Regions from separate parts of the Enterobacter pseudoroggenkampii genome, predicted to be linked through region 3. Evidence: predicted binding sites of a transcription regulator. Region 3 holds the regulator's gene; each other region holds the start of a gene.
The links. Region 3 encodes CRP, which controls carbon source genes, mostly activating them, when cyclic AMP is high. Its sites were predicted from a motif close to ATGTGANNNNNNTCACAT; they were not measured.

Region 1: a site for CRP is predicted at 2,610-2,627, ahead of udp (uridine phosphorylase). Genes of this name have one in related genera too.
Region 2: a site for CRP is predicted at 5,605-5,622, ahead of cdd (cytidine deaminase). Genes of this name have one in related genera too.
Region 4: a site for CRP is predicted at 4,748-4,765, ahead of OTG14_RS16420 (PTS mannitol transporter subunit IICBA). Genes of this name have one in related genera too.

The regions. Positions count from the first base shown of each region.
Region 1 is NZ_JAPMLV010000011.1:13,626-21,558, reverse strand. Features, by position in the region: gene metE (5-methyltetrahydropteroyltriglutamate--homocysteine S-methyltransferase) at 1-143, shown strand, start outside; gene OTG14_RS23315 (glycoside hydrolase family 1 protein) at 187-1,650, opposite strand; gene OTG14_RS23310 (dienelactone hydrolase family protein) at 1,689-2,495, opposite strand; gene udp (uridine phosphorylase) at 2,751-3,512, shown strand; gene rmuC (DNA recombination protein RmuC) at 3,653-5,110, shown strand; gene ubiE (bifunctional demethylmenaquinone methyltransferase/2-methoxy-6-polyprenyl-1,4-benzoquinol methylase UbiE) at 5,177-5,932, shown strand; gene ubiJ (ubiquinone biosynthesis protein UbiJ) at 5,946-6,551, shown strand; gene ubiB (ubiquinone biosynthesis regulatory protein kinase UbiB) at 6,548-7,933, shown strand, end outside.
Region 2 is NZ_JAPMLV010000001.1:2,308,620-2,316,552, forward strand. Features, by position in the region: gene OTG14_RS11280 (SDR family oxidoreductase) at 1-140, opposite strand, end outside; gene mdtQ (multidrug resistance outer membrane protein MdtQ) at 191-1,609, opposite strand; gene dusC (tRNA dihydrouridine(16) synthase DusC) at 1,738-2,670, opposite strand; gene OTG14_RS11295 (AraC family transcriptional regulator) at 2,712-3,509, opposite strand; gene OTG14_RS11300 (type 1 glutamine amidotransferase) at 3,569-4,273, shown strand; gene OTG14_RS11305 (CidA/LrgA family protein) at 4,464-4,859, shown strand; gene OTG14_RS11310 (CidB/LrgB family autolysis modulator) at 4,856-5,551, shown strand; gene cdd (cytidine deaminase) at 5,681-6,565, shown strand; gene sanA (outer membrane permeability protein SanA) at 6,692-7,408, shown strand; gene OTG14_RS11325 (glutamine synthetase family protein) at 7,533-7,933, shown strand, end outside.
Region 3 is NZ_JAPMLV010000007.1:136,639-144,571, forward strand. Features, by position in the region: gene argD (bifunctional acetylornithine/succinyldiaminopimelate transaminase) at 1-97, shown strand, start outside; gene OTG14_RS21140 (YccS/YhfK family putative transporter) at 94-2,181, opposite strand; gene crp (cAMP-activated global transcriptional regulator CRP) at 2,239-2,871, opposite strand; gene OTG14_RS21150 (OsmC family protein) at 3,183-3,587, shown strand; gene OTG14_RS21155 (phosphoribulokinase) at 3,654-4,523, opposite strand; gene OTG14_RS21160 (YheU family protein) at 4,554-4,772, opposite strand; gene OTG14_RS21165 (hydrolase) at 4,769-5,791, opposite strand; gene mdcA (malonate decarboxylase subunit alpha) at 6,020-7,675, shown strand; gene OTG14_RS21175 (triphosphoribosyl-dephospho-CoA synthase) at 7,675-7,933, shown strand, end outside.
Region 4 is NZ_JAPMLV010000003.1:183,778-191,710, reverse strand. Features, by position in the region: gene selB (selenocysteine-specific translation elongation factor) at 1-611, opposite strand, end outside; gene selA (L-seryl-tRNA(Sec) selenium transferase) at 608-1,993, opposite strand; gene OTG14_RS16435 (glutathione S-transferase) at 2,097-2,705, opposite strand; gene OTG14_RS16430 (HlyD family secretion protein) at 2,796-3,932, opposite strand; gene OTG14_RS16425 (DUF3302 domain-containing protein) at 3,935-4,291, opposite strand; gene OTG14_RS16420 (PTS mannitol transporter subunit IICBA) at 4,949-6,856, shown strand; gene mtlD (mannitol-1-phosphate 5-dehydrogenase) at 6,957-7,933, shown strand, end outside.

The DNA of each region.
Region 1 (7,933 bases), on a different contig from region 3:
TGCTGAAAAAAGCGGCCCAGCGCATTCCGGCTGAGCGCCTGTGGGTGAATCCGGACTGCGGCCTGAAAACCCGCGGCTGGCCGGAGACGCGTGCGGCGCTGGCGAACATGGTGAAGGCAGCACAGAAGTTGCGTCAGGCATAATTGTGACGCGCGATGGCCGGGTGCCAGCCCGGCCTTATCGTACTTAGCTCAGGTCTGCGCCATTGCTGGCAATCACTTTTTGGTACCACCAAAAGGAGTCTTTTTTCAGCCGTTTCAACGTACCGTTTCCTTCATCGTCCTGATCGACATAGATAAAACCGTAGCGTTTGGACATCTGCGAGGTGCCCGCGCTAATGATGTCGATACAGCCCCACGTGGTGAACCCCATCACCTCCACGCCTTCATTAATCGCGGCCAGCGTTTGCGCGAAGTGTGCGCGGAAATAGTCGATGCGATAGCTATCGTGGATCCTGCCGTTTTCGACTACATCCTTCGCGCCCAGACCGTTTTCAACGATAAACAGCGGCTTTCGGTAACGGTCATACAGCTCCAGCAGCGAGATTTTCAACCCAAGCGGATCAATCTGCCATCCCCATTCGGATGCAGGCAGATACGGGTTTTTCACACCGAGAACGGTATTCCCGGGAATGCGTTCGGCGTCAGGCTGAGTGGATTCGGTCATCGACATGTAATAGCTGAAGGAGACGAAATCGACGGTATGCGCCTTTAAAATACGCCGATCGTCAGGGTGCATTTCAATATGGATATTTCGTCGTTCCAGATCGCGCAGGATCAGCGGCGGATAGTCGCCAAATACCTGCACGTCGGCATAAAAATAGTTTTCCAGGTTTTTCTTCAGCGTGGCTTCAATGTCTTCCGGACGGCAGCTGCGCGGATAGGTCGTCAGCTTCGTCAGCATGCACCCGACCTGGCTGCCCGGAATTTTGGCGTGGCAGTCTCGGGTGACCAGTGCAGATGCGACAAACTGATGGTGCAGACCCTGATAGATATCCTGTTTCGCGTTGCCCGGCGCGCTTTTCTCTTCGCGAATGCCCGCGGTCGTAAAGGGATGGCGGTGAATACTGTCTATTTCATTGAAGGTTAGCCAGTAACGCACCAGCTCTTTGTAGCGGTCGAAACAAACATTGCTGAAGCGAACAAAGGCATCAACCACATTACGATGCACCCAGCCGTTATATTTTTCGCTCAGCGCCAGCGGCATTTCGTAGTGGGAAAGGGTGACCAGCGGCTCGATGTTATGACGACGCAGCTCGCGGAACAGTTCTTCATAAAACTGCAGCCCGGCCTCGTTTGGCGCGGCGTCCTCGCCGGTCGGGAAAATACGCGACCAGGCAATGGATACGCGCAGCACCTTAAAACCCATCTCAGCAAACAGCGCGACGTCGTCTTTATAGTGGTGATAAAAATCGATGCCGCGGCGTTTCGGGTACAGCGCATCATTTTTACCTTCAAACGCGTCGCGGATATTCTCGTCCGTCAGGGCCATGTGGCCGCTGTAATCTTTCACGGAGAGGTTGGGTTTCCAGGCGACAGCGTCGGCAACGGACGGCCCTTTGCCGTCCACGTTCCATGCGCCTTCGGCCTGGTTGGCGGCAATCGCGCCGCCCCATAAAAAACCGTGTGGAAACGCGAGGGAATTGTCCATAACACGCACTCCTTATGCGTCATGATGATGGGAAAGGCTTACCCTTTTTTACCACCGTACTGACGGAACCACGTAAGCATCCGCTGCCATCCATCTTTCGCCGATTCAGCGTGATAGCTCGGACGATAGTCGGCGTTAAACGCATGCCCGGCATCCGGGTAAACTACAATCTCCGCCTTCGCATTTGCCGCGCGGAGCGCATGGCGCATGGTTTCTACCGAATCCAGCGAAATACCGGTGTCCTGACCGCCGTAAAGCCCTAACACGGGGGCATTCAACTCGGTGGCGATATCAACCGGATGTTTCGGTGAATTCAGCGTTTTTTCACCCACCAGTTTGCCGTACCAGGCGACAGCGGCTTTGAGCTGCGGGTTATGCGCGGCATACAGCCAGCTAATGCGTCCGCCCCAGCAGAAACCGGTGACCAGCAGACGATGGGGATCGCCCCCGTTGCGCGCCGCCCAGCTGGCGACGTGGTCGAGGTCGGCCAGCACCTGCGCGTCCGGGACTTTGCTGACCAGGTTGCTGAGCAATGTAGGAATATCGCTGTAGTCGTTCGGATCGCCCTGACGGAAGTAGAGCTCTGGCGCAACGGCCAGATACCCTTCCAGCGCCAGCCGGCGGCAGAGGTCGCGAATGTGTTCGTGAACACCAAATATCTCCTGAATCACAATCACGATGGGCAGCGGGCCGTCTGCCGATTTTGGTCGTGCGTGATAAGCAGGCATATTCTCCCCCTGCGAGGGAATAGAGGTCTCACCCGCCGTGATGGCGTCTTCAGATGTTGAGACGATGGTTGAGGCATGCGGGGCCGCAGCAGGTGCAAAACCAGTTTTTTCAGTCATGGCATTCTCCGTACCAATCAGTTAGCGCAAAGGTAAATATAGACACCAGGTTAACAACTCACAGTGCCTTAAACGGTCTATCTTTTGTGCAGCACCTGACGATATAACTTGTTAATGTGATGTGAATCACCTTTTTATGGAAATCAAATGTAATCATTTTCATTCATGGTGAGGTGCGTCACGAAAATATACTTACTGCTTCTGTAAAGTACCGTTTTACTTCTTCTGACTAACCGACCCACAGAGGAGTCACCTATGTCTAAGTCTGATGTTTTTCATCTCGGCCTCACTAAAAACGATTTACAAGGGGCTACGCTCGCTATCGTCCCTGGCGATCCTGAGCGTGTGGAAAAGATCGCCGCGCTGATGGATAAGCCGGTCAAGCTGGCTGCCCATCGTGAGTTCACCACCTGGCGCGCAGAGCTGGATGGCAAAGCGGTGATCGTGTGCTCTACCGGTATCGGTGGTCCGTCTACGTCTATTGCTGTTGAAGAGCTGGCGCAGCTGGGCATTCGTACTTTCCTGCGTATCGGTACCACCGGCGCTATCCAGCCGCACATCAACGTCGGCGACGTGCTGGTCACGACCGCGTCCGTCCGTCTGGACGGTGCAAGCCTGCACTTTGCACCGATGGAATTCCCGGCAGTGGCGGATTTCGAATGCACCACCGCGCTGGTTGAAGCCGCGAAATCCGTGGGCGCAACCACCCACGTAGGCGTAACCGCCTCTTCCGACACCTTCTACCCGGGCCAGGAGCGTTACGACACCTTCTCTGGCCGCGTGGTAAGCCGCTTCAAAGGCTCCATGGAAGAGTGGCAGTCAATGGGCGTGATGAACTACGAAATGGAATCCGCCACGCTGCTGACCATGTGCGCAAGCCAGGGTCTGCGTGCCGGTATGGTGGCGGGCGTTATCGTCAACCGTACCCAGCAGGAGATCCCGAACGCCGAAACCATGAAGCAGACCGAAAGCCATGCAGTGAAAATCGTGGTTGAAGCCGCGCGTCGCCTGATCTAGTCCCTTCCTTTCTAAATCAAAGGCCGACACGTTCGGCCTTTATTTTTTGCGTAGCGCCTCGCAGGAAAACCCTTTCAAACTGGACGTTTATACAGCACAATCTTATTTTGTGCGGGTAATACGTTGATGCAGGGGGCATTGTGGATATCTCAATCCTGATTTATGCAGTGATTGCGCTGGCGGGCGTGGCGATAGGCTGGCTGATGTCCAGTTATCAGCATGCGCAGCAGAAGGCCGATCAGCTGGCTGAACGTGAAGAGATCGTCGCCGATTTAAGCGCGGCCAGGCAGCAGCTTGCCCTGAGTGAACACTGGCGCGACGAGTGTGAACTGCTCAACAACGAACTGCGCAATCTCCGAGATATCAACACCTCGCTGGAGGCCGATCTCCGCGAAGTGACCACCCGCCTTGAATCCACTCAGCTGCATGCGGAAGACAAAATCCGCCAGATGATCAACAGCGAGCAGCGCCTCAGCGAACAGTTTGAGAACCTCGCCAACCGTATTTTCGAGCACAGCAACCGTCGCGTTGACGAACAGAACCGCCAGAGCCTTAACAGCCTGCTGACGCCGCTGCGTGAACAGCTGGACGGTTTTCGTCGTCAGGTGCAGGACAGTTTTGGTCAGGAAGCCCGCGAGCGGCACACCCTGGCGCATGAGATTCGCAATCTCCAGCAGCTGAATGCCCAGATGGCGCAGGAAGCGGTCAACCTGACCCGCGCGCTCAAAGGGGATAACAAAACCCAGGGCAACTGGGGAGAAGTGGTGCTGACCCGCGTACTGGAAGCCTCCGGCCTGCGGGAAGGATATGAATACGAAACGCAGGTGAGTATCGAAAACGACGCCCGCTCTCGCATGCAGCCGGATGTGATTGTGCGGCTGCCGCAGGGTAAAGATGTGGTGATTGACGCCAAAATGACCCTGGTGGCGTATGAGCGTTACTTCAACGCGGAGGATGACTACACCCGCGAATCGGCGCTGCAGGAGCACATTGCCTCCGTGCGTAACCACATTCGCCTGCTCGGCAGAAAAGACTATCAGCAGTTGCCGGGTCTTCGCTCGCTGGACTATGTCCTGATGTTTATTCCGGTAGAGCCCGCGTTTCTGCTGGCACTCGACAGGCAGCCTGAACTCATCACCGAAGCGCTCAAAAATAACATTATGCTGGTCAGCCCTACCACGTTGCTGGTGGCGTTACGTACCATTGCGAACCTGTGGCGCTATGAGCACCAGAGCCGCAACGCGCAGCAGATTGCCGATCGTGCCAGCAAGCTGTACGACAAAATGCGCCTCTTCGTGGACGACATGTCCTCAGTCGGGCAGAGCCTGGATCGTGCGCAGGATAACTACCGCCAGGCGATGAAAAAACTCACCTCGGGACGCGGCAATCTGCTGGCGCAGGCCGAATCATTCCGCAGCCTGGGGGTAGAGGTTAAACGCGAGATTCATCCGGAATTGGTGGAACAGGCCACCGCCCAGGACGACGAGTTTCGCCTGCGAGAAGGTGCGGACGAACAAAAGACAAACAGTGAAGACAATACGTTAGCGGTGGATTTATCACCAGACGAGACTCCGGCGCGTTTCTTTCGCGGTGGTTGAAACGTAGGGCAAACGCGCCCAATCTGTTACACTTCACGAACATTTTACTGATAAGCAGGCTCTGAGATGGCTGACGATTCACAAGACACAACGCACTTTGGCTTTCAGACTGTCGCCAAAGCGCAGAAAGCTGACATGGTGGCCCACGTATTTCATTCCGTGGCGGCGAAGTACGATGTAATGAATGACCTGATGTCGTTCGGCATTCATCGCTTGTGGAAGCGCTTCACCATTGACTGTAGCGGCGTACGTCGCGGACAAACGGTGCTGGATTTAGCCGGCGGTACGGGCGATTTAACCGCGAAATTCTCCCGTCTGGTGGGCGAAACCGGGCGCGTTGTCCTCGCCGATATTAATGACTCCATGCTGAAAATGGGCCGCGAAAAGCTGCGTAACATCGGCGTGGTGGGGAATGTGGAATATGTTCAGGCAAACGCCGAAGCGCTGCCGTTCCCGGACAATACCTTTGACTGCATCACGATCTCCTTCGGTCTGCGTAACGTGACCGATAAAGAAAAGGCGCTGCGCTCCATGTACCGCGTGCTGAAACCGGGTGGACGCCTGCTGGTGCTCGAGTTCTCGAAACCGATCATTGAGCCGCTGAGCAAAGCCTACGACGCCTATTCCTTCCACGTGCTGCCGCGCATCGGCGAGCTGGTGGCGAATGATGCGGAAAGTTACCGCTATCTGGCGGAATCTATCCGTATGCACCCGGATCAGGACACCTTAAAAGCCATGATGCAGGATGCAGAATTTGAGAACGTTGAATATTTCAACCTGACGGCGGGTGTCGTCGCGCTGCATCGCGGTTACAAATTCTGAGTGGAGGTGTCCCGTGCCCTTTAAACCCTTAGTCTCCGCAGGCATCGAGAATGTACTGAACGCTTTCCTGTATCGCGCTCCGGCGCTGAAAGCTGCGCGTCAGCGGCTAAACGGGAAGGTATTGCGCATTGTTTTAAAAGAGTTATCGACGCCGCTTGTACTGGTCTTCAGCGAACGCCAGCTTGACGTACTGGGGGAGTGGGAAGGTGAAGCTGACTGCTCGGTCATCACGCACATGAGCGTGCTGCCAAAACTGCGCGATCGCCAGCAATTAACGGCGCTTATCCGCAGCGGTGAGCTGGAAGTAGAAGGCGACATTCAGGTCGTGCAGAACTTCGTTGCGCTCACCGATCTGGCGGAGTTCGACCCGGCAGAGCTGCTCGTGCCTTTTATCGGCGACATCGCCGCCGAAGGCATCGGGAAAGTCCTTCAGGGTGGCTCCTCCTTTGCGCGTAAAAGCCTGCAACGTCAGCAACGCTATGCGGCGGAAGTGCTGACGGAGGAGTGGCGAATGGCGCCCGGTCCACTGGAAGTGGCGTGGTTTGCGGAAGAGACCGCTGCTGTTGAACGTGCGGTTGATGCGTTAACCAAACGGCTGGAAAAACTGGAGGGCAAATGACGCCTGGTGAAATTCGGCGCCTCTATTTTATTATTCGCACCTTTTTGAGCTACGGGCTCGACGAGCTTATCCCCAAAATGCGTATCACGCTGCCGCTTCGTATCTGGCGGCGGATGCTGTTCTGGATGCCCAATCGCCATAAAGGTCAACCGCTGGGTGAGCGTCTTCGCCTGGCGCTGCAGGAGCTCGGTCCGGTTTGGATTAAATTTGGACAGATGCTGTCGACCCGTCGCGATCTCTTCCCGCCGCTGATTGCTGATGAACTCGCGATGCTGCAGGACCGCGTCGCACCGTTTGACGGCGCGCGCGCGAAAAAGCAAATTGAAGAGGCGATGGGAAATGTACCCGTCGAGACCTGGTTTGACGATTTCGACATTCACCCACTGGCATCGGCCTCTATCGCGCAGGTGCATACCGCGCGTCTGAAAGAAAACGGCAAAGAAGTTGTTATTAAGGTCATTCGTCCGGACATCCTGCCCATCATCAAAGCAGACATGAAGCTGATTTATCGTCTGGCGCGCTGGGTACCACGCTTGCTGCCGGACGGGCGTCGCCTTCGTCCACTGGAAGTGGTGCGGGAATATGAAAAAACGCTGATTGATGAGCTTAACCTGCTGCGCGAATCGGCAAACGCCATTCAGCTGCGTCGCAACTTTGAAAACAGCCCGATGCTCTATGTCCCTGAAGTCTATTCTGACTACTGCAGCCAGAACATGATGGTGATGGAGCGAATCTACGGTATTCCGGTTTCGGATGTGGTGGCCCTGGAGAAGCAGGGAACGAACATGAAGCTGTTGGCCGAGCGTGGGGTACAGGTCTTCTTTACCCAGGTGTTCCGCGACAGCTTTTTCCATGCGGACATGCATCCGGGCAATATCTTCGTGAGCTACGAACACCCTGAGGATCCGAAGTACATCGGTATCGACTGCGGGATTGTGGGGTCGCTGAACAAGGAAGATAAACGGTATCTGGCAGAGAACTTCATCGCGTTCTTCAACCGCGACTACCGTAAGGTGGCCGAGCTGCACGTCGATTCAGGCTGGGTGCCGCCGGACACCAACGTCGAGGAGTTCGAGTTCGCGATCCGGACCGTTTGTGAACCGATTTTTGAAAAACCGCTGGCGGAAATCTCCTTCGGGCACGTGCTGTTAAACCTGTTCAACACGGCTCGCCGCTTTAATATGGAAGTTCAGCCACAGCTAGTTTTACTTCAGAAAACATTACTTTACGTTGAGGGTGTAGGCCGACAGCTCTATCCTCAGTTAGACTTGTGGAAGACCGCGAAACCTTTCCTTGAGTCCTGGATTAAGGATCAGGTTGGTATTCCGGCGCTGGTGCGCTCGCTGAAAGAGAAAGGCCCGTTCTGGATAGAAAAAATGCCT
Region 2 (7,933 bases), on a different contig from region 3:
ACTTCGCGGCAGGTTTCCAGCGCCCCTTTCTCATCCGAGTGCCAGGTGACGCCAATATCAAACCCGCGCTCAGCCAGCATCAGGGCCGTGGTTTTCCCAATCCCGGAATCCGATGCGGTAACAATCGCTACTCTGGTCATACTCACCTCCTGAAAAACTGCAAAGAGGTAAGTATAGATAATGGCCTTTTTTAGCCATGATGATAGCCACCGCCCAGCGCCGAGGTCAGCTGCAGGGTAGCGTCGACATATTGCCCCTTCAGCAGCACGCCTTCGAGGTGCTCTTTGAGGGCCGGTATTCTGGCTTCACTGACACGGGAGCCCGCAATAATCCCCGCGCTGAAACGCGCCTGTGCCAGCGCCACAACCCGTGCCGCATCTTTTTCAACCTGCTGCTGTTGGCCGTTCTTCGCCATCAGCGTTTCGACTTCGCTGGCGGTGCGTGCCACCTGATTGACGGCCTCCACCACCGCTTTGTTGTAGTTGGCTACCGAAAGGTTGTTCTGCGCCTGAGCGATATCCAGGCTGGCGTTCAGCCTGCCGCTGTCAAAAATTGGCAGCGTCAGCCCGGCGGTGACGCCCATCTGCTGCGCGGATGAACGGAACAGATCGCTCAGGTGGAGGGCATCCTGCTGTAAGAACGCCATCAGGTTCACGTCAGGATAGAACGCCGCTCTGGCGGCCTCTACCTCGCTCATGGAGGCTTCGATATACCAGTGCGCCTCCTGAAGATCCGGACGGCGTGCCAGCAGTTCATATCCGAGCGTCGACGGTAACGAGGCTTCCACCGTCGGCAAGGCGTGCCGCGTTAGCTTCACGGAGGAGGAGTTCGTCAGCGCGACCAGACGCGCCTCTATGGCTTTCATCTTCCCGTTGACCTCGGCCAGCTGCTCTTCGGTTTTGCTGGCGTTGATATCCGTTTCGACACCCTCCACGGAGGAGGTGATGCCGTGCTGGTACAGCTCGCGATCGGCACCGATAATATTGTCCTGCTCATGTTTGATCTGCGCGAGAACCTCCCCCACGGCGGCCTGCGTTTGCCATTCCCAGTAAAGCCGCGCCACGCTGCTGGCCAGCAGCTGACGGGTCTGCTCCAGCTCCGCTTTTTGCGCATTCACTTTGCCAATCCGGGCTTCGACCTGCGCGCGATTTTTACCCCACAGATCGAGATCCCAGCCTGCGGTCAGGCCAAAGGTGCCGTTGGTGTACCACGGCCCGGTGGTCCCTGCCGCCGGGTCGGTAATGGCAAAGGGTCCCATCAGCCCTTCGGCGGACATTTTCTGACGTTCCGCATCGGCGGAAAAATCAATTTGCGGGCCGTCGGCAGCCATAGTGGCTTTTGCCTGGGCTTCGGCAAGCGTAATCCGCTGACGGGCAATCTGCATATCCGGCGCATCGCTTAATGCTTTCGCAATAAGCCCGTTAAGCTGGGGATCGTTATACGCCTTCCACCACGCATTTTTCGGCCAGTCGGTATAATGCAATGAGGTATTCACAGACTTGGCGGCCGGTTGTGTATTTAGCGGAGAGACGGTGGAATGTTCAGGTGCGCAGGCTGCCAGAATTAATGCAAAGGGGACACTCAGAGATAAAATAAGAGAACGTTTCATTACGCCATATACTCAAAAAATAAAGGCGAAAAATACGCTTGATACTATTTATTTTTTTAGTAATGCGTGGCAATCCGTAAATTGTTATACATTTACATAATCAGAAAATTATTCACCAAATGAATAAATTACTTTGACTGAATAACCCGTGCAATATCAGAGGACGTCTGTAATGTACGAATCTCCTGAAATAACCCCAGCGCTTCATCGTACTCTTTACGTAAATAACTCAGCCACTGCTTAATTCGCGCGACGTGATACAAACCGGTGTCCCCCTGCTTTTCCAGACGACTGTATTTTTGCAGCAGCGTGACGACGTCTGCCCAGGGCATACGCGGTTCGTTATATTTCACCACCCGGCTGAGGTTCGGCACATTCAGTGCGCCGCGGCCAATCATGACCGCATCGCAGCCGGTGGCATGCAGACAGGCCTGCGCGCTCTCGTAGTCCCAGATTTCGCCGTTGGCGATCACCGGAATGGTGAGGCGTTTGCGGATCTCACCGATCGCCTGCCAGTTAATACGATCGGCTTTGTAGCCTTCTTCTTTGGTACGGCCATGCACCACCAGCTCGGTGGCCCCGGCCTGCTGCACCGCATCGGCGATTTCAAACTGCCGCGCGTCGCTGTCCCACCCCAGGCGCACCTTAACCGTCACCGGCAAATGCGACGGCACGGCCTCGCGCATGGCTTTCGCGCCGCGATAAATCAGCTCAGGATCCTTCAGCAAGGTCGCCCCGCCGCCGCTGCCGTTGACCAGCTTAGACGGGCAGCCGCAGTTGAGATCCACCCCGTAAGAGCCCAGCTCAACCGCACGGGCAGCGTTTTCCGCCAGCCATTCCGGATACTGGCCAAGCAGCTGAATACGCACCAGCGTGCCGGAAGAGGTCCGGCTCTGGTTGTGCAGCTCGGGACACAGTCGGAAGAAGGCTTTTACCGGCAACAGCATATCGACCACGCGCAGAAACTCCGTCACGCAGAGATCGTAATCGTTCACCTCGGTCAGAAGCTCGCGCACGAGGGAGTCGAGCACGCCTTCCATTGGGGCCAGTAAAACACGCATAGCAGTACCTGTGAAAAAAGACGCGCTATAGTAGCCGCTCTCTATATCGCTGGGAAGCGCTTCTGTTCAGGCAGAAAGTCACCCGGCGTTGCCCCAACAATGGCGCGAAACGCCGCCGCAAATGCCGCCGGGCCGGAAAAGCCCAGCATCCAGGCCACCTGCTTAACCGGGTATCCGTTGGCGAGCAGGTCCAGCGAGGCACAAATCCTGGCACGCTGTCGCCAGGCCCGGAAGCTAAAGCCGGTATCGTTGATAAACGCGCGTGAAAACGTGCGTTCAGACATCGCGGCCCGTTCCGCCAGCCTTTCCAGAGAAAGATCCCAGAGATTGTTGGCAATGATGTCACAGGCAATGCGATGTAAGCGCTCATCCACGGGCATCGGTAATTCGGCCGAGATTTGCTGAGCTTCACTGAGGATATCGAGCAGCAAAACGGCCATGCTGCGCTGACTGGCTGGCCGGTATTCCGCGCTGAACAGCCCGGCAATCAGCTCTTTGAACAACGCTGTGGCCATAATCACATGAACCTCGTCTTTCCGTTTAAAAGGCTCGCATTGCGCTATCAGCGCCGGGCTAAACCAGACCGCGCGCAGCTCCGTTGTGGATAACACGCTGTAGGTATGCTCCTGAAAGGGAGGGATCCACAGCGCGCGCTGTGGCGGTATGACCCAGCGTTTGCTGCCGGTTTCGACCAGCATGACCCCTTTGATGGCAAACAAAAGTTGTCCCTGCGAATGCTGGTGAGGCGGATCGACTTCGCCGCGCGTATAGCGAATCGCCCCTCTTGACCATCCGATAGCATCGTCGTGAATTGGCGTTTTATCGATAACGGTTGGCATTTCACATTCCCCCCTTCCTCTTATGATGCTGCTTGTACATGTAACCAGAGAGAGACGCAATGCACATCCATTTTATTATTCATGAACATTTCGAGGCGCCAGGCGCCTATGAAATCTGGGGGAAAAGTCGCGGCTGCAGTCTGAGCTACACCAGAGTGTATCAGGGCGATCCTGTACCCGAAACGCCAGGGCACACAGACTTGCTCATCATCATGGGAGGCCCGCAGTCACCCGCCACCACGCGTGAGGAATGCCCCTGGTTTGATGCGCAGGCGGAAAAGACGCTCATCAGCCGCGCGATAGAGGCGGGTAAAACGGTGATTGGCGTTTGTCTGGGCTCGCAGCTTATCGGCGAAGCGCTGGGCGCAGCGTTTTGTCATAGCCCGGAAAAAGAGATCGGCAAATTCCCCATCAGGCTCACAGATGCAGGCAAGGCGAACCCGCTGTTTGAGGACTTTGGCAGCGTGCTGAACGTCGGTCACTGGCATAACGACATGCCAGGGTTGACGCCGCAGGCTAAGGTTCTGGCTTACAGCGAGGGCTGTCCCCGCCAGATTGTGCAATACAGCGAACGGGTTTACGGTTTCCAGTGCCATATGGAGCTAACGCCGGAGCTGGTAGAGTTGCTGATTGAGCATTCGCAGTGTGACCTCCGCCGCGCGGGTGAATTCCGTTTTGTCGAAACGGCAGAAAAACTCCGCTCGCATGATTATTGCGAAATGAACCAGGTGCTGTTTTCTTTTCTCGATAAACTGACCGCCTGACGCTGATGCCTTCTCTGGCACGCCGTTTCGCCAGCGCAATCCCTTTCCTCTAAACTGTAGCCTGCACCGGTAAGGTGATACCGGACGTTCCATTCCGGAATGTCTGGTATGCTCAAAATTCATGATGTGATCCATGGCACATTTTTAGGTTTAATTGTATGATGAATGCGTTTCAGCAAGGACTATCACCATGAGCAAATCATTGAACATTATCTGGCAATATCTGCGCGCATTCGTCCTGATTTACGCCTGTCTGTATGCCGGGATTTTCATCGCGTCGCTGCTGCCCATCACCATCCCCGGCAGCATTATCGGCATGCTGATCCTCTTCGTTTTGCTGGCGCTGCAAATCCTGCCCGCAAAATGGGTCAACCCCGGCTGCTTCGTCCTCATTCGCTATATGGCGCTGCTTTTCGTACCTATCGGCGTCGGGGTCATGCAGTATTTTGATTTGCTCAAGGCCCAGTTCGGCCCGATCGTGGTCTCCTGCGCGGTCAGTACGCTGGTGGTTTTCCTGGTGGTGAGCTGGAGTTCACATCTGGTGCATGGCGAACGTAACGTGATTGGGGAGAAAACAAAAAAATGATGGCCAATATCTGGTGGTCCCTGCCGCTCACCCTGGCAGTGTTCTTCGCCGCGCGCAAGCTTGCCGCACGTTTCAAAATGCCGTTGCTGAACCCGCTGCTGGTGGCAATGGTGGTGATTATCCCGTTCCTGCTGCTCACCGGCATTCCTTACGAACGCTACTTTGCCGGCAGCAAAATCTTAAACGACCTGCTGCAGCCCGCCGTCGTGGCGCTCGCCTTTCCTTTATACGAGCAGCTGCACCAGATCCGCGCCCGCTGGAAATCCATCATTACCATCTGTTTTGTCGGCAGCCTGGTGGCGATGATTACCGGTACGTCGGTGGCGCTGTTGATGGGGGCCTCGCCGCAAATTGCCGCCTCTATTCTGCCAAAATCGGTGACCACGCCTATCGCGATGGCGGTTGGGGGCAGCCTCGGCGGTATTCCGGCCATCAGCGCGATGTGCGTCATTTTCGTCGGTATTCTCGGCGCGGTGTTTGGCCACACCCTGCTGAACGCGATGCGTATTCATACTAAAGCGGCACGGGGGCTGTCGATGGGCACCGCCTCGCACGCGCTGGGCACGGCCCGCTGCGCGGAGCTGGATTATCAGGAAGGAGCGTTTAGCTCCCTGGCGCTGGTGATCTGCGGGATTATTACCTCTCTGCTGGCCCCGTTCATTTTCCCGCTTATTCTGGCAGTGATGGGCTAAAATTTGCGATGCGTCGCGCAAATTTCATTTTGATTTCATAAGTTGCATACATAATGAGAAGTGGATCACATATAAAGCCCTGACGGCTCCGTAAACTACCGATCCATTAACCTTTATGAGGCAAACGCCATGCACCCACGTTTTCAAGCTGCTTTCGCCCAGCTTGCAGAGAATTTGCAGTCAGCCCTTGCTCCCGTTCTGGCAGATGCGCACTTCCCCGCCCTGCTGACCGCGGAGCAGGTCACGATGCTGAAACAGGCAACGGGACTGGACGAAGACGCGCTGGCTTTCGCACTGCTTCCTCTGGCTGCCGCCTGCGCGCGGGCCGATCTCTCCCACTTCAACGTCGGGGCCATTGCGCGCGGCGTCAGCGGCACCTGGTACTTCGGCGGCAACATGGAGTTCCTGGGCGCAACCATGCAGCAGACCGTTCACGCCGAGCAGAGCGCCATCAGCCACGCCTGGCTGCGCGGTGAAAAAGCCCTGAGCGCCATTACCGTTAACTACACTCCGTGCGGCCACTGCCGTCAGTTTATGAACGAGCTGAACAGCGGGCTGCAGCTGCGCATCAATCTGCCAGGCCGCGCGCCGCACACGCTGGGGGATTATCTGCCTGACGCGTTTGGCCCGAAAGATCTGGAGATCAAAACCCTGCTGATGGACGATCAGAACCACGGTTTCGCCCTGTCCGGCGATGACCTGAGCCAGGCGGCGATTACCGCCGCCAACAAGAGCCACACGCCGTACAGCAAGTCCCCGAGCGGCGTGGCGCTGCAGTGCCGCGATGGCCGAATTTTCACCGGCAGCTATGCGGAAAACGCCGCGTTTAACCCAACGCTGCCGCCGCTGCAGGGCGCACTTAACCTGCTGAGCCTGAACGGCTATGACTATCCGGACATTCAGCGCGCCATTCTGGCCGAGATTGCCGATGCGCCGCTGATCCAGTGGGATGCCACTGCCGCAACGCTCAAAGCATTAGGCTGTACGACAATTGACCGCGTACTGCTGGCGTGATCCTTCCGGCGGGCAGAAATGCCCGCCAGTTTGCTGAAAAACCCCTCAGTTGAGTCGCTGTTTCTTGCGCTAACCAGGCGGGTAAAGTAGCCTGAGTTAAATTTCATCCACGCACGAGCCATCTGCATGTTAAAGCGCGTTTTTTACAGCCTGTCTGTCCTGGTCGGCATACTGCTGTTGATCGTGCTCGGTCTCGACCGCTGGATGAGCTGGAAAACCGCCCCCTACATCTTTGACGACCTGCAGGACCTGCCCTATCGTCAGGTTGGCGTGGTGCTCGGCACCGCCAAGTATTACCGCACCGGCGTCATCAACCAGTATTACCGTTACCGCATTCAGGGCGCGCTGAACGCCTACAACAGCGGCAAGGTGAACTACCTGCTGCTGAGCGGGGATAACGCCCTGCAAAGCTACAATGAACCGGTGACGATGCGTAAGGACCTGATTGCCGCGGGCGTGGATCCTGCCGATATCGTGCTCGACTACGCCGGGTTCCGCACCCTGGACTCCATCGTGCGCACGCGCAAAGTCTTCGACACCAACGACTTCATCATCATCACCCAACGCTTCCACTGCGAACGCGCGCTGTTTATCGCGCTGCACATGGGCATTCAGGCACAGTGCTATGCGGTGCCGTCGCCAAAAGATATGCTGAGCGTGCGCGTCCGCGAGTTCGGTGCCCGCTTTGGTGCCCTGGCCGATCTGTATATCTTCAAACGCGAACCGCGCTTTTTAGGCCCGCTGGTGCCGATTCCGGCGATGCATGAAGTGCCGGAAGACGCGCAGGGTTACCCGGCCGTCACGCCCGAGCAGCTGCTCGATATGCAGAAAAAAGAGAAATAACAGCACCGCCTTTATACTTTCTTTACGCCGGGCCTGACGCTTTTTATCTCCCCTTTACGTCGGCTCTTTTAAGCTGAGTTCACTGCCGCTACGGCTTCATTGAAGAATGACTATGAACTCGATAATGAATGCGTTTTTCCTCAAAAGTCTCCGTCCGTATTTTAACCTTCCCGGTTTATCACTTCCTGGCGCACTCAATTCCGGTCTCTGGCTTGATGAAAAAATTGACGCCCTGCAGCACAACATTTCAGTGGAAGTAGCCGATTACCTGGAACGTTACCCGCAGACGAAACATGTAGACGTTTACCTGAACGATATCAACGGTACGATGCGTGGCAAGCGTCTGTCGGTGGAGAGCATGCTGAGTCTGGAAAAAGGCTGTTACTTTCCCCTTTCGGTCTACTCGATGGATCAGAAGGGAAAAATCGCCGCCCCGCTTTATGATGAACCGGACCGGCTGTGCGTTCCGGTCGCCGGCTCCCTGCGTCCCTGTCCACAAGATCCGCAGCACAACGCGCAGATCCT
Region 3 (7,933 bases):
GATGCGCTTTGCACCGTCGCTGGTGGTGGAAGACAAAGACATTGAAGACGGGTTAACCCGGTTTGCCGCCGCGGTCGCGAAGATCGTAAAAGGTTAATACGCCGTCCGCTTCAACCTGCGGGTTAGCCAAATCCCGTGATGCGGACGCTGACGCCATGCCACCGACGAAATGGTGTGCATGGTGTTCAGATGCCCCAGTACGCGCTGCAAATGCTGCTCCAGGGTGCTCATTGGCCCGTGGGTTAACGTTTCCGGCGCTTCCAGAATGTTCGAATCTCCCGACTCACCCGGCGAGTCATACTCCAGACGCTGCTGACACCGCTGCAACGCAATTTCACACGACTGCAAATAGCGCTGCGCCAGATCCGGTGTCAGCATCGTGTGCTCGCGCGCCAGCGTGGTCATGGCGTTAATGTGCTCGACGATAAACTGGCTGTGCGTCACCCACAGCTTCATATCTGCCAGATAGTGCGAGTTAAAGCCCGGCTCCTGCATTGCCTGGTTGAGCGAGTTAAACAGGGCGTTGTGCGCCTGGTTGACCTTCATGCGCTGATACGCCAGCGGCGACGGCTGCGGGTCGTCGCTCAGGATCAGGCGAATGGCCTGCTGGTCGGCTTCCAGCGCGTCGTGGGCGTTCTGGCGCAGCAGTCCACTTTGCCACTGCGGCCACAGCCAGACCATGCCGCCAAAGGCAATCAGACAGCCGATCAGGGTATCAATCAGCCTGGCGACAATAAACTGTTCGCCATTGAGCGTGAGCAGCTGCAGGGTATATACCGCCGTCACCGTAAAGCCCACCATCGCCCAGCCGTAGTTTTTGCGGATAATCAGGTAGCTCACCAGCGTAACCGCCAGCATTCCTGCCAGAGTATAGCCTTCCGGCACGTGGAAGTGCAGCGTCACGCCCGCGATGATCAGCCCGGCCATCGTTCCGCCAGCCCGATGCAGAATACGCACCCGCGTGGCGCCATAGCCGTTCTGGGTGACAAACAGCACGGTCATTAAGATCCAGTAGGGTTTCGGCAGATGCAGCGCCATGCCCATCAGGCTGGCGGTACTGAGCATCACGCTAATACGTGCGGCGTTGCGCAGGGCGGACGATTTAAGAGAAAGATAGCTTTTGAGCGCGGGCAATAGCGGCAGCCGTTTCTGCTTATCCGCCATCAGGTCGCGCGGATAGAGCGGGCGCTGCGTGCGCAACACGCGGGCGATACGGCTGAAGTGCCAGGCGGCAAACTGGCCGACCGGGTTATCCGGATGCTGACGAGCGATTTTCTCCAGCGCGCCCAGCTGCTTATCCATGTTAAAGCGCGTCGGGTAGCGGTGATAGAGAATATCATCGGCCAGCACGCGCAGGCGTGCGGACACCGTCTGCGCGTTCCAGCGGATCACCGCTTCGGCGTGACTGCGCTCGACCAGCTTTTGTACCTCCTGCGGGTGGTGCAGGCTCACGGAGATATGCTCCTGCAGATCCAGCCCGACCTGGAAGGTGCGCAGCAGCCGTTTGTACTCGTGGTTCTTGTTGGCGGCGAGCATATGCAGCTGCTGATAGCACTGGCTTATCAGATCCACCACCTTCTGCTGGCGCGTCAGCAGGGGCGGTAAGGATTTTTCCGGATCGGTATGCTGGGTCAGCAGGGTGTATTTGGCTTCGCAGTAATCCGCAAGCTGCACATAGAGCAGGCTCAGGGATTCACGCAGCGGCTGCTCCCGCCACAGCCAGAACCAGAACCAGTTAAACAGGCCGTACCATAATGTCCCCAGGGCGTAGATCAGCAGCGGCTCCCACACCGGCATATTCCCGGCGAGGCTCAGCGTGAAAATGGCCGCAATCAGCGACGCGGGAAGCAAGCGGGCGTGCAGCGAACTGATTTCCGCCGTGACGCCGAGGGTCATCGCCAGCACAGTCAGGATCAGCGGCAGCGGGATATCCCGAGCCAGTAAAAGCTGTACGGCGAGGCTACAGCCCGCAAACAGGCAGCCGCCGATAATCAGGCGTTTGAAAAAGCGCTTATGCGGCGTGTCCAGACCGGCGATGTTGCAGCAGGCAGGCACGAGGGAAAACAGCAGACCTTGCTGAAGATGTCCGAGGATCAGGCCTATAGCCACGGGAAGACACAACACCAGCGTTTGTCGCAGTGCGTAGTTAACTTCCGGGTGATAGATCAGCCTGCGCCACATGGGGAGTAGAGACAAAAACGGCGTGACACCTTGCGATGGCACGCCGTTTAAGCGGAATTAACGCGTTCCGTAAACCACGATGGTTTTACCGTGGGCAGAGATCAGGTTTTGATCTTCCAGCATTTTCAGGATACGACCCACCGTTTCACGAGAGCAACCGACGATCTGACCAATTTCCTGACGGGTAATTTTAATTTGCATGCCGTCCGGGTGGGTCATAGCGTCTGGCTGTTTCGCCAGGTTCAGCAGGGTCTGTGCGATACGGCCAGTCACGTCCAGGAAGGCGAGGTTGCCCACTTTCTCTGAGGTGACCTGCAGACGGCGCGCCATCTGGGAAGAAAGACGCATCAGGATGTCAGGGTTAACCTGAATCAGCTGACGGAACTTCTTGTAAGAAATTTCAGCCACTTCACATGCTGTCTTTGCACGAACCCAGGCGCTACGTTCCTGGCCCTCTTCAAACAGGCCCAGTTCACCGATGAAATCGCCCTGGTTCAGATAAGAAAGGATCATCTCTTTCCCTTCTTCATCTTTGATCAGCACTGCCACCGAGCCTTTAACGATGTAATACAACGTTTCCGCTTTTTCACCCTGGTGAATCAGCGTGCTCTTTGATGGGTACTTATGAATGTGGCAATGAGACAAGAACCATTCGAGAGTCGGGTCTGTTTGCGGTTTGCCAAGCACCATGCGCTGTTATCCTCTGTTATAAGCTGTCACCAGAGTCATCAGATGCATCCGGACTCTGGGGTTGCAATCGAATTCTTACCCATACCCTGGGAAGTCGGCTACCGTAACGTTTCGCAGCCAGTAAAGTTTGATGTCCTCTGCATACATGTGTAACGTCAATGTATTACTGTAGCATCCAGAGTGTTTTAGCATAGCTTTCGCCGCGTGTCTCCTGGTGTCTCGCTTCAGCATGATGCAGGTCGCCTTCCATTGCGAGAAATGTAACGCACGCGTAATCTGTCACCAAAAATGCAACGTTGGAGTTTAAGAATATGCAAGCGCGCGTGAAATGGGTTGAAGGTTTAACGTTCCTGGGCGAGTCCGCGTCAGGACACCAGATTTTGATGGACGGTAACTCCGGCGATAAAGCGCCAAGCCCAATGGAAATGGTGCTGATGGCGGCAGGGGGATGCAGCGCCATTGACGTGGTGTCGATTCTGCAAAAAGGTCGTCATGACGTGACGGATTGTGAGGTTAAACTCACGTCAGAACGTCGCGAAGAGGCGCCACGCCTGTTCACCCATATTAATCTGCACTTTGTGGTCACCGGTAAAGAGTTGAAGGACGCAGCGGTCTCGCGTGCGGTGGATCTGTCTGCGGAGAAGTACTGCTCTGTGGCGTTAATGCTGGAGAAAGCGGTAAAAATCACGCATTCGTATGAAGTGATCGAGGCTTAATTATTGGGGCATCGTGCGTGTTGATGCCCTCACCCTAACCCTCTCCCACAGGGAGAGGGAACATGTTCACGCAATCTGCTTCCCTTCCATCAGTCGCTCCACCAGCGGCGTCATGATGAGCTCCATCGCCAGCCCCATTTTTCCGCCCGGCACGACTAACGTATTCATGTGCGAAATAAACGAGCCCTGCAGCATGGCCAGTAGCCAGGGGTAATCAATGCCTTCGAGATTGCGGAAATGGATCACCACAAAGCTCTCATCCAGAGACGGGATGCTTTTGGCCGCAAACGGGTTGGAGGTATCCACCGTCGGCACGCGCTGGAAGTTGATATGGGTGCGGGAGAACTGCGGCGTCAGGAAGTTGATGTAATCTTCCATGGAGCGCACCACCGAGTCCATCACCGCCTCTCGTGAATGGCCGCGCTCGCTCATGTCGCGCGTCAGCTTCTGGATCCACTCCAGGTTAACGATAGGGACCACGCCGACCAGCAGGTCCACGTGGCGCGCCACGTCGTGTTGAGGGGTGACCACGCCACCGTGCAATCCTTCGTAAAACAGTACGTCGGTGGGTTCCGGCAGCGGTTGCCACGGGGTGAACGTCCCCGGCACCTGATTCCAGGGAACGGCTTCATCATAGGTATGCAGATACTTGCGGGACTGCCCTTTGCCGCTCTGACCGTACTCTATAAAGGTTTGTTCCAGCAGGCCGAAGTCATTGGCTTCCGGGCCGAAATAGCTGATGTGTTTACCCAGATCGCGCGCTTTACGGATGGCCATATCCATCTCCGGACGCGTGTAGCGGTGAAAGCTGTCGCCTTCGACCTCCGCCGCACGAAGATTCAGCTGGGCGAAAATCTTGCGAAAGGCGAGGCTGGTGGTGGTGGTTCCCGCACCACTCGACCCCGTAACGGCAATAACCGGATGTCTGGCAGACATAGCAACTCCCTGACTGAAAAGGGTGGAAGATCAGCCGTGAAACGCGTTGCGGGGCATGATATTGACCGTCTCATGCAGTTCTGACCACACCAGCACCACGTCGCCGCTTTTCAGCTGGCGCTTAACATCGTTGACCTTTTGCTCAAGCGAGCGTTCCTGTTCACCATAATCGGTGCCTTCGCGTAATACAAAGCTTTCAATCAGATTATCGAGTGTTTCGGGAGCCAGATCCTGCCAGGGAATAATCATTTTGCACCGTCCAGATAAGGGGTTAGCCAGTCAGGAATACGCGTCTCAAGCCACATTTTCGGGCGGCGCAGCGTACCGCCGATAAACCCGACGTGGCCGCCGTGCTCGGTCAACTGATAGTGAACGTTGTCGGGCAGGAATTCCTGAGCGGGGATCGAGTGATGATCCATAAACGGGTCATCTTTGGCATGAATGATCAGCGTCGGCTGCGTGATCTTGCTGAGCAGCGGCATGGCGCTGCACTGACGATAATAGTCAATCGCATCGGCGAAGCCGTGGATTTTCGCGGTGATCAGGTCGTCGAACTCGCGAATACGGCGCACCTTTTTCAGCTGACGCAGGCTGACCGGCAGGGTATCCGGGTAGGCTTTCAGCTTACGCGCCGCGTTGGCCTTCAGCAGGTTGAGCAGGTAGCGCTGATAGACGCGGGAAAAGCCTTTATCCATGTGGTAGCTGCACTGCTCCAGCATAAACGGTGCGGAGACAATGACGGCGGCATCCAGCGGGACGGTTTCACCCTCTTTGGCTAGCAGGCAGGCCAGCATATTGCCGCCCAGCGAGTAGCCCACCGCGGCGGTCGGCACGGTGCCAAAGTTGTCCCGCAGCCAGTGTAAAAACCACGTTCCGTCTTCGGTTTCACCCGAGTGATAAATGCGTTTCTGACGATTCGGTTCGCCGCTGCAGCCGCGAAAATGCATCACCACGCCGAGCCAGCCGCGCGCTTTTGCCGCCTCGATTAACCCGTGTGCATATGGGCTGTGCAGGCTGCCTTCCAGACCGTGAAAGACCACCAGACGCGGCTTATGGCGGGCCTGCTCCGGCGCTTCGCTCCAGGCGAGATCCAGAAAATCACCGTCTGGCAGGTCAAGCCGCTGCCAGTGTGGGGTGAACTGAACCTTGCGGCGGATCAGTCGCGGCAGCATGGTCTGCAAATGGCGATTGGCCACGCCGCGCATAGGCACGAACTCAGTGCTGTCTTCGGCCGCAATGTCGAAGTCTGATGGAATGATTTGGGTCATAAGGGCGATGCTGATTCTTGTCAGAAATTTACGGTACTTTCCGAATTGTACCCCGTTTAGCCTGGTTTTCCGAAACATGAACTGATCCCGATCACAAATCTTAACCTTGATTATTACTCTCAGGCTAATGATTCCACTCTACGCTTAATTGATGCCTTTCTCACCAGAGCGCACACTTTACTCAACGTTAAGCAAATCAAAATGATTAGCTGAATCAGGAGGTTAATAATGTTATCTGGGCAAACACCCACCCGGCAATGGAACACGCGACGCAGCGAAAAAGCGCGTCGCCTGGCGTCCGTACCGGTGCAGGGCAAGGTACTGCCAACCGGCGATCTTGTCGCCATGCTGGAAAAATTAATCGCGCCTGGCGACAAGGTCGTTCTGGAAGGTAACAACCAGAAGCAGGCGGATTTCCTTTCCCGCTCGCTGGCCGAAGTGAACCCGCAAATTGTCCACGACCTGCATATGATCATGCCGAGCGTCGGCCGCAGCGAGCATCTGGATATCTTCGAGAAAGGCATCGCCCGCAAGCTGGATTTCTCCTTCTCCGGGACGCAGAGCCTGCGAATCTCCCAGCTGCTGGAAGATGGTCAGCTCGAAATCGGCGCAATTCACACCTACATCGAACTTTACTCACGTCTCTACGTCGACCTGTCGCCCAACGTGGCGCTGATTGCCGGCTTTAAAGCCGACCGCAAAGGCAACCTCTACACCGGGGCGAGCACCGAAGATACCCCGGCGCTGGTGGAAGCCGCCGCGTTCCATGACGGCATCGTCATCGCGCAGGTGAACGAGCTGGTGGATGACGAGTGTGACCTGCCGCGCGTGGATATTCCGGGCTCGTGGATTGACTTCGTGGTGGTTGCAGACAAGCCGTTCTTTATCGAACCGCTGTTCACCCGCGACCCACGCCTCATTAAACAGGAACATATCCTGATGGCGATGATGGCCATCAAAGGCATCTACGCGGAGCACCAGGTGCAGTCCCTGAACCACGGTATCGGCTTTAACACCGCAGCGATCGAGCTGCTGCTGCCCACCTACGGCGAACAGCTCGGCCTGAAGGGCAAAATCTGTAAACACTGGACGCTGAACCCCCATCCGACGCTGATCCCCGCCATCGAAAGCGGTTGGGTGGAGAGCGTGCACTGCTTCGGCGGCGAGCTGGGGATGGAAGAGTACATCCGTGCTCGTCCGGACGTCTTCTTTACCGGTGCCGACGGCTCTATGCGTTCCAACCGTGCCTTCTGCCAGCTGGCAGGTCAGTACGCGGTGGATATGTTTATCGGCTCTACGCTGCAGGTTGACGGCTACGCCAACTCCTCAACCGTGACCCGCGGTCGTCTTTCCGGCTTCGGCGGTGCGCCAAACATGGGCCATGACCCGCACGGTCGCCGCCACGCCACGCCGGCCTGGCTGAACATGATCACCGAGCCGGACCCGATGCAGCGCGGTAAAAAGCTGGTCGTGCAGATGGTCGAAACCTTCCAGGCAGGCGTGAAGCCAACCTTCGTGGAAAAACTCGATGCCGTAGACGTGGCGAAAGCCTCCGGCATGCCGCTGGCACCGGTGATGATTTACGGAGATGACGTGACGCACGTGCTGACGGAAGAGGGGATTGCCTACCTCTACCGGGCGAAAGATCTGGAAGAGCGTCGGGCCATGGTTGCCGCCGTCGCGGGGATCACCGACATCGGCCTGGGCGTGGACGCCAAACGCGTGGCGGAACTGCGCCAGAGCGGCAAGGTTGTGTATCCGGAAGATATGGGGATTCGCCGCACTGACGCCACCCGCTCTCTGCTGGCTGCGGGCAGCGTGTCTGACCTCGTTGAGTGGTCCGGCGGTTTGTATAACCCACCTGCGAAATTCCGGAGCTGGTAATGAAGCTTCTCCCCCAGATTCAGGTTGAAGGCGGTGCCGAATGGCTGGCGCGAACCGCCACGCAGTGTCTGATTGACGAAGCACGTTTAAGCCCGAAACCCGGTCTGGTGGACAGTCGGGGGAACGGCGCGCACCACGATTTATCCCTTGCGCTGATGGAGCGCTCGGCGCACAGCCTGACCTCCACGTTTCAGGCGCTGGCGCAGCAAAGCTGGCAGCGTCCGGCAGATATCGCACTTCGGCAAACCGTCGGGCGAC
Region 4 (7,933 bases), on a different contig from region 3:
CCCACGCTGACTTCACCACTCAGCGCCGTACCGGTAACCACCAGACCCGCGCCTTTGACGGTAAACGCCCGGTCAATTGCCAGACGGAAGCGGTGATGGCTGGCGTGATTGCGCGACGAAAGCTGCTGTAAGTGGTGGCGAAGTTCATCGATACCCCGCCCTTCTGTCGCCACGGTGACAAAAAGTGGAGCATCGGCAAAACCATATTCCCGCAAGGTCGTCTGTACCGTTTCGCGTACCTCGCTGACGCGTGCGTCATCCACGCGATCGGCTTTGGTCAGCGCCACGGTCAGCTGCGGGTTGCCGGTCAGTTGCAGGATCGCCAGGTGCTCACGGGTTTGCGCCATGACGCCATCATCGCAGGCCACCACCAGCAGGGCATGATCGATGCCCCCCACTCCCGCCAGCATGTTGGACAGAAACTTTTCATGCCCCGGAACATCTATAAAGCCCAGCACGCGGCCATCAGGCTGGAGCCAGTAGGCATAACCCAGATCGATGGTCATGCCGCGCTTTTTCTCTTCCGGCAGGCGGTCGGCGTTAATGCCAGTAATCGCCTGCAGCAACGTGGTTTTTCCGTGGTCGACATGACCGGCGGTGGCAATAATCATTTCAACAACATCTCCAGAAATCGCTCTTCATCTTCAAGGCAGCGCAGATCCAGCCACATTCGGCCGTCGTAAATCCGCCCGATAACCGGCGCAGGCAGGCCACGCCAGCGCGACGACAGGGCGTCAAGATGGCTGCCGCGCCCGTCACGCGGGGTGAACGTGAGCGCTTCACTCGGCAGCCTGTCCACCGGCAGCGAACCGCTGCCAATCTGCGACTGGCAGGGCTCAATGCGAACGTCAAAATCGGGGTAGTGCGGGGCAATGCGCGGCAGCAGCAGTTCGGCCTGGGCGCGAATCGAGGCGGCATCGCGGCTTAACAGGCGCAGCGTGGGCAGGCGGTCGGCCAGTTTTTCCGGATGGAGATAGAGCCGCAGCGTCGCCTCCAGCGCGGCAAGCGTCATTTTATCGGCGCGCAGGGCGCGCTTGAGCGGATGCTGCTGCAGCTGCGCAATCAGCTCGCGCTTGCCGACGATAATCCCGGCCTGCGGCCCGCCAAGCAGCTTGTCACCAGAAAAGCTGACCAGGCTAACGCCCGCCGCAATCATCTCCTGCGGCATCGGCTCTTTCGGCAGCCCGTAAAGACTCAGATCCACCAGCGAGCCGCTGCCAAGATCGGCAATTACCGGGATATCCAGCTCACGCCCTATTTCCGCCAGCTCCGCCTCTTCAACCGTTTTGGTGAAGCCTTCAATATGGTAATTACTGGTGTGGACCTTCATCAGCAGGGCGGTATTTTCATTCACCGCCGCGCGATAATCTTTCGCATGGGTGCGATTGGTGGTGCCCACTTCATGTAGCGTGCAGCCTGCCTGGCGCATCACGTCCGGGATACGAAACGCTCCGCCAATCTCCACCAGCTCGCCGCGGGAAACCACCACCTCTTTGCCGCTGGCGGTGGCCGCCAGCATCAGCAGCACCGCGGCGGCGTTGTTATTCACAATGCAGGCATCTTCCGCGCCGGTCAGCTGGCACAGCAGCTCCGCCAGCGCCCGGTCGCGGTGCCCGCGTCCGGCGCCGTCCAGATCGTACTCCAGCGTCACGGGCGCTCGCATGGCCTGCACAACCGCCTCGACAGCCTCTTCTGCCTGCTGCGCGCGGCCCAGGTTGGTATGCAGTACGGTACCGGTCAGGTTAATCACCGGGCGTAACGCGCTTTGCGCTTTCTCATCCAGCCGGCGTTCAACTTCCTGCTCCCACGCCGCGCACCAGTCGGGCAAGGCGTTTTCTGACTGAATAGCGCATCGGGCTTCGTCCTGGAGCAGGCGTAACATCTCCACCGTCGCGGTATGACCGAAGCGCTCAACAACAGCATGAATGCGGGGCTCGCGAAGAAGACGGTCGATAGCGGGGATCTGGCTGTACAGCGAATGATGAGTAGTCATGAAAGCGCCTGGCGAGTAAATATCTTCCCCCCTCCCGACGGGAGAGGGAGTTAACATGTGGAGGGATTGTACCGCCTCCGACGCCGAAGTGTTATAACCCGCGTCAAGCCTTTGGCGGTTCTGTACGGGCAAAGCTCTCGCGGCTAAACAGCGTGTCTGCAAGCTTCACCAGCAGCGGACGGTCGACGCACCAGCCCGGGGAGACGCGGCGGAAGTTGAGATAGCCGATGGCGCAGGCGATGGCGATGGTCCCCAGGTTCAGGCTGTCGGGGTGAATCTTACCCTCCCGGATAAGCTGCTCGCACCTGTCCAGGCTGCGGCTGATTTTTTCCCGCTGGCGTAACAGTTCCGTTTCCGACTGCTGGGCGGCGGGTCTGGCCTGTTCACGTACGGAGGTTAACGCCGCATCCATAATGCCATCGGCCAGGGCTTCGATTTGCTTCACTGCCAGCGCCGCTTTTGGGTCTGCCGGCAGCATTGCCGGGGCAACGCCCAGCAGCTCGATATACTCGGCAATTATCGGGGAATCGAACCAGTATTCGCCCTCGTCCGTCACCAGCGCCGGGACTTTCCCCAGCGGGTTGTACTGCGCAACGCCGTTTTCCGCGTTGTAGGGCTGTTCATTAATGAATTCAAATTCAATCCCCTTCTCCAGCAGGAGAATCGAGATCTTTCGCACGAAGGGACTGGTGTAGCTACCGATGAGTTTCATTGCCTGATCCTTGATGCTGCAAAAAAGTCAGTATGGATCAAGCGATGAAAAAAGGGCAGGTCTGCGTGTCGCATTCCTGCCCTGGAAGGATTAGTGATCGAGGTAGAGGTAGTGCATCCAGCTGGTCATACGGAGCAGCACTTTACGCATGACCGAGACGTGGGCGAAGTGGTCCGAATAGACCGCCACCTGGGCAAAAATACCGTCTGGCAGCGCATCGACCTCCGCATTGGGGTTCAGCTCAATGATGGCCTGCACACCATCACTACCCGGAGTGACCGTCAGCGACTGCAGCGCGCCCTGCGCCTGATAGGTCCCCCCCGGCACCACCGGCAGAATCGCGGTAAGCTTCCCGGAGAACACCTGGCCCGGCAGCGCGTTAAACACCACTTCCGCTTCATCACCCGGCTTCAGACGCAGCAGCGAGTTCTGACGGAACTGGGCCACAATCTGACGCTTCTGTTCAGGAATAAAGACCATCACCGGGCGCAAAGGCAGCGCGGCGGCATAGGTCCCCGGACGGATCAGCACCTGGGTGATGTAACCATTGCTTGGCGCGCGCACCACGGTTTGATCCAGATTGTATTTGGCTTCGGCAAGCTGGGCGCGTAAGGAGGCAATTTGCGACTGTTCACCGTTAACCATGCTGTCTAACTGGCTTTGGATCTGCACCTGTTCAGCCACGGAGCCTTTCACCAGCGCATCCTGCGCGAGATAGTTCTGCCGCGCGTTGTCGATATCGCTTTCAGAGAACGGATTCACCTTCGCCTGGCTGCCTTTCAGGTAGCGCTGATAATCTTTATAGAGGCGATCGCGTTCAGCGGAGACGCGCGTGGTATTGGCAACGGCTTCCGCCAGCTGCGCTTTCAGATTATCGATATTGTGCGTCGCGGTTACCAGGTCGGCCTGAAGTCTGTCGACGCGTGCCTGGTAGCGGCCAGGATCCAGTTTAAATAACACTTCGCCTTTTTTAATGAGCTGATTATTTTTATCGGTCACTTCGCTGACCACACCGGTCACCTGCGGCGTGATTGGAATAGAAATAACCGCTTTTTGCGCCGTAAAGGTATACGGGTGGTTATAGTTCATTAACAGAATAAGTCCGGCAACAATAAATACGCCGCCTAATGTTGCGGTGGCAAGCGTCCACTGGTTGACCGGAATTCGGAATATTTTAAAGATGGCCCAGGCAAATGCCACGTAGGTCAAAATAATCAACAGATCCATGATTAGCGCTCCAGCGTGTTCTTATCAGCAGCAGGCTTTACCGCGGCCAGCTTTTGTTCGAGTTCCGCCACGCGTTTGGCGAGCGCATCCATGCCCGGGACCTCATCAGGCTTTGTAATGTGGTTTTGCATACCCCAGCCACGATCTTCGCGGTACAGGGTGGCCCAAATCCACAGGAACGGCCAGATGGCATGGAGCGTAAACAGGCTAATCCACCCTGCCGTGTGAATTGCATCGGCATGCGGATGGTTACGCTTTTTGGCCATATTGTAAGGGATGTCATGAATGGCGATGATTCCGTAAAACAGAACCAGAAATACAAAAATCAATACGCCCAGCGCAAAATAGTTGAGAAACATATTCTCCTCACTTAAACAACGTCAACTCATTAAATTAATAAAACGGTACGCAACCTAATTAATTTTTATAAACACGGGGTTGTGTTCATTATTCCCAGGGCCGGGAAGTATGTATTTTTATAATATCTCCATGCAAGTTTATAAGCGTGTCAAAATATATCCTGAATAATAATAGACTTAACCTTACAATATGAGCGTAATCCACCTTTTAACTTTTCGCCATACCACACATCAAAAGTGGTTTTTTAGCTTATCGTGTCGTGCAATATCATCCTGGCGCTGAATCGCGAATCAGAGTTTGCCGCCGATCACAGCCGGAGAAATCCGCATAAAAATATTTTGTGAAATCAGTCACAATCCAGAAACAAACACATGAAATCAAAATGTGACAAACATCACGAAAAGGGGTGGTTTTTGCCGTATTTCTCGCCATCGTATTTTTTTTGCACACCTGTTTTGTGATTAAGATCACCTCATTGATGTCCACACCCCCTACATTTACGTGACATGCGTCACACAAATTTTCGCTGTCTGGACAGTTGAACGATTCAGTGCCAGATTTCACAGCATCAGAACAGGGTCCGGCTACCTCTGCCGCCTCATTAACAATAAACCTCGGGCCGCAAGCCTAAGCGTAAACAGAAGAAGGGGTGTTTTATGTCATCCGATTTCAAGATCAAAGTTCAAAGCTTTGGTCGTTTCCTCAGCAACATGGTGATGCCAAATATCGGCGCGTTTATCGCGTGGGGTATCATCACCGCATTGTTCATTCCGACAGGGTGGTTGCCTAACGAAACGCTGGCGAAACTTGTTGGCCCAATGATTACCTATCTCCTGCCGCTGCTCATCGGTTTCACCGGGGGTCGTCTGGTGGGCGGTGACCGTGGTGGCGTCGTGGGTGCTATCACAACCATGGGTGTTATCGTCGGTGCGGATATGCCGATGTTCCTCGGGGCGATGATTGCCGGTCCTCTGGGCGGCTGGGCGATTAAGAAATTCGACGTCTGGGTTGATGGTAAGATCAAATCCGGCTTCGAAATGCTGGTGAACAACTTCTCTGCGGGCATCATCGGGATGATCCTCGCCATTCTGGCGTTCCTCGGCATTGGCCCTGCGGTTGAAGTGCTGTCCAAAATTCTGGCGGCAGGCGTTAACTTCATGGTGGCGCACGAGATGCTGCCGCTGGCGTCTATCTTCGTTGAACCGGCGAAAATCCTGTTCCTTAACAACGCCATCAACCACGGCATCTTCTCGCCGCTGGGTATCCAGCAGTCTCACGATCTCGGCAAGTCTATCTTCTTCCTGATTGAAGCTAACCCGGGTCCAGGTATGGGCGTTCTGCTGGCGTACATCTTCTTTGGCCGTGGCAGCGCTAAACAGTCTGCTGGCGGTGCGGCGATCATCCACTTCCTGGGCGGTATCCACGAAATTTACTTCCCTTACGTGCTGATGAACCCACGTCTGATCCTGGCCGTTATCCTCGGCGGTATGACCGGTGTGTTCACCCTGAGCGTGCTGGGCGGCGGTCTGGTTTCTCCGGCCTCTCCGGGTTCTATCCTGGCGGTACTGGCGATGACGCCAAAAGGCGCTTACTTCGCGAACCTTGCGGCTATCTTTGCGGCAATGGCCGTCTCCTTCGTGGTCTCTTCTATCCTGCTGAAAACCAGCAAAGTGAAAGAAGATGATGACATCGAAGCCGCAACACGTCGTATGCACGACATGAAAGCAGAATCCAAAGGCGCGACGCCACTGGCAGCAGGTGATGTCTCTAACGACCTGAGCCACGTACGTAAAATCATCGTTGCCTGTGATGCCGGTATGGGTTCCAGCGCAATGGGTGCAGGCGTGCTGCGTAAGAAAGTGCAGGATGCGGGCCTGACCAACATCTCCGTGACCAACAGCGCCATTAACAGCCTGCCGCCGGATGTTGACCTGGTTATCACGCACCGCGATCTGACCGAACGCGCCATGCGTCAGGTACCACAGGCACAGCACATTTCGCTGACCAACTTCCTCGACAGCGGCCTGTATACCAGCCTGACCGAACGTCTGGTTGCCGCGCAGCGTCACGAAGACAACGAAGTGAAAGTGCGCTCCAGCCTGCAGGACAGTTTTGACGAGAGCAACGCCCACCTGTTTAAGCTGGGTGCGGAAAACATCTTCCTCGGTCGTACCGCGGCTACCAAAGAAGAAGCGATTCGCTTTGCCGGTGAGCAGCTGGTGAAAGGCGGCTACGTTCAGCCTGAATATGTCGACGCGATGCTGGAACGCGAAAAACTGACCCCGACCTATCTGGGCGAATCCATCGCGGTGCCGCACGGTACGGTTGAAGCGAAAGATCGCGTCCTGAAAACTGGCGTCGTATTCTGTCAGTATCCGCAGGGCGTGCGCTTCGGTGAAGAAGAAGACGACATCGCCCGTCTGGTGATTGGTATCGCCGCTCGCAACAACGAGCACATTCAGGTGATTACCAGCCTGACCAACGCGCTGGATGATGAGTCCGTCATCGAGCGTCTGGCACAGACTGAAAGCGTTGACGAAGTTCTGGCTCTGCTTAACAAATAACGGTACTCCTCCCTCTCCCCCCGGGGAGAGGGCTAGGGTGAGGGGAAAACGTTCCTCACCCCAGCCCTCTCGGGTAAAAACATTGATGAAGGTTAACACTATGAAAGCATTACATTTTGGCGCAGGTAATATCGGTCGTGGTTTTATCGGTAAACTGCTGGCAGACGCGGGCATTACGCTGACATTCGCCGATGTGAATCAGGTCGTCCTGGATGCCCTGAATGCGCGTCATAGCTATCAGGTCCATGTGGTCGGTGAAAACGAGCAGGTTGAGACAGTATCTGGCGTCAACGCGGTCAGCAGCATCGGTGAAGATGTTATCGACCTTATCGCCAGCGTCGATCTGGTCACCACTGCCGTAGGTCCAGTTGTGCTTGAGCGCATCGCTCCTGCGGTCGCGAAAGGCCTGGCAAAACGTAAAGCGCAGGGCATCGACACCCCGCTGAACATCATCGCCTGTGAAAACATGGTGCGCGGCACCACGCAGCTGAAAGGCCACGTTCTTAACGCTGTAGCAGACGAAGATAAAGCCTGGGTTGAAGCGCACGTCGGCTTTGTGGATTCCGCTGTGGATCGCATCGTTCCGCCGTCCGAATCCGCCACCCACGATCCGCTGGAAGTGACCGTGGAAACCTTCAGCGAGTGGATCGTTGATAAAACCCAGTTTAAAGGCGCCCTGCCGACTATTCCGGGAATGGAATTAACCGATAACCTGATGGCATTTGTCGAACGCAAACTCTTCACGCTGAACACCGGGCATGCTATAACCGCGTACCTCGGAAAATTGGCCGGTCATCAGACCATTCGTGACGCGATCCTCGATGAGAAGATCCGCGCGGTGGTAAAAGGGGCAATGGAAGAGAGCGGCGCGGTGCTGATCAAACGCTACGGTTTTGATGCTGAGAAACACGCAGCATACATCCAGAAAATCCTCGGTCGCTTTGAAAACCCGTATCTGAAAGATGACGTTGAGCGCGTGGGCCGTCAGCCTCTGCGCAAACTGAGCGCGGGCGATCGCCTGATTAAGCCGCTGCTGGGCACGCTGGAATACGGCCTGCCGCACGCCAACCTGGTGAA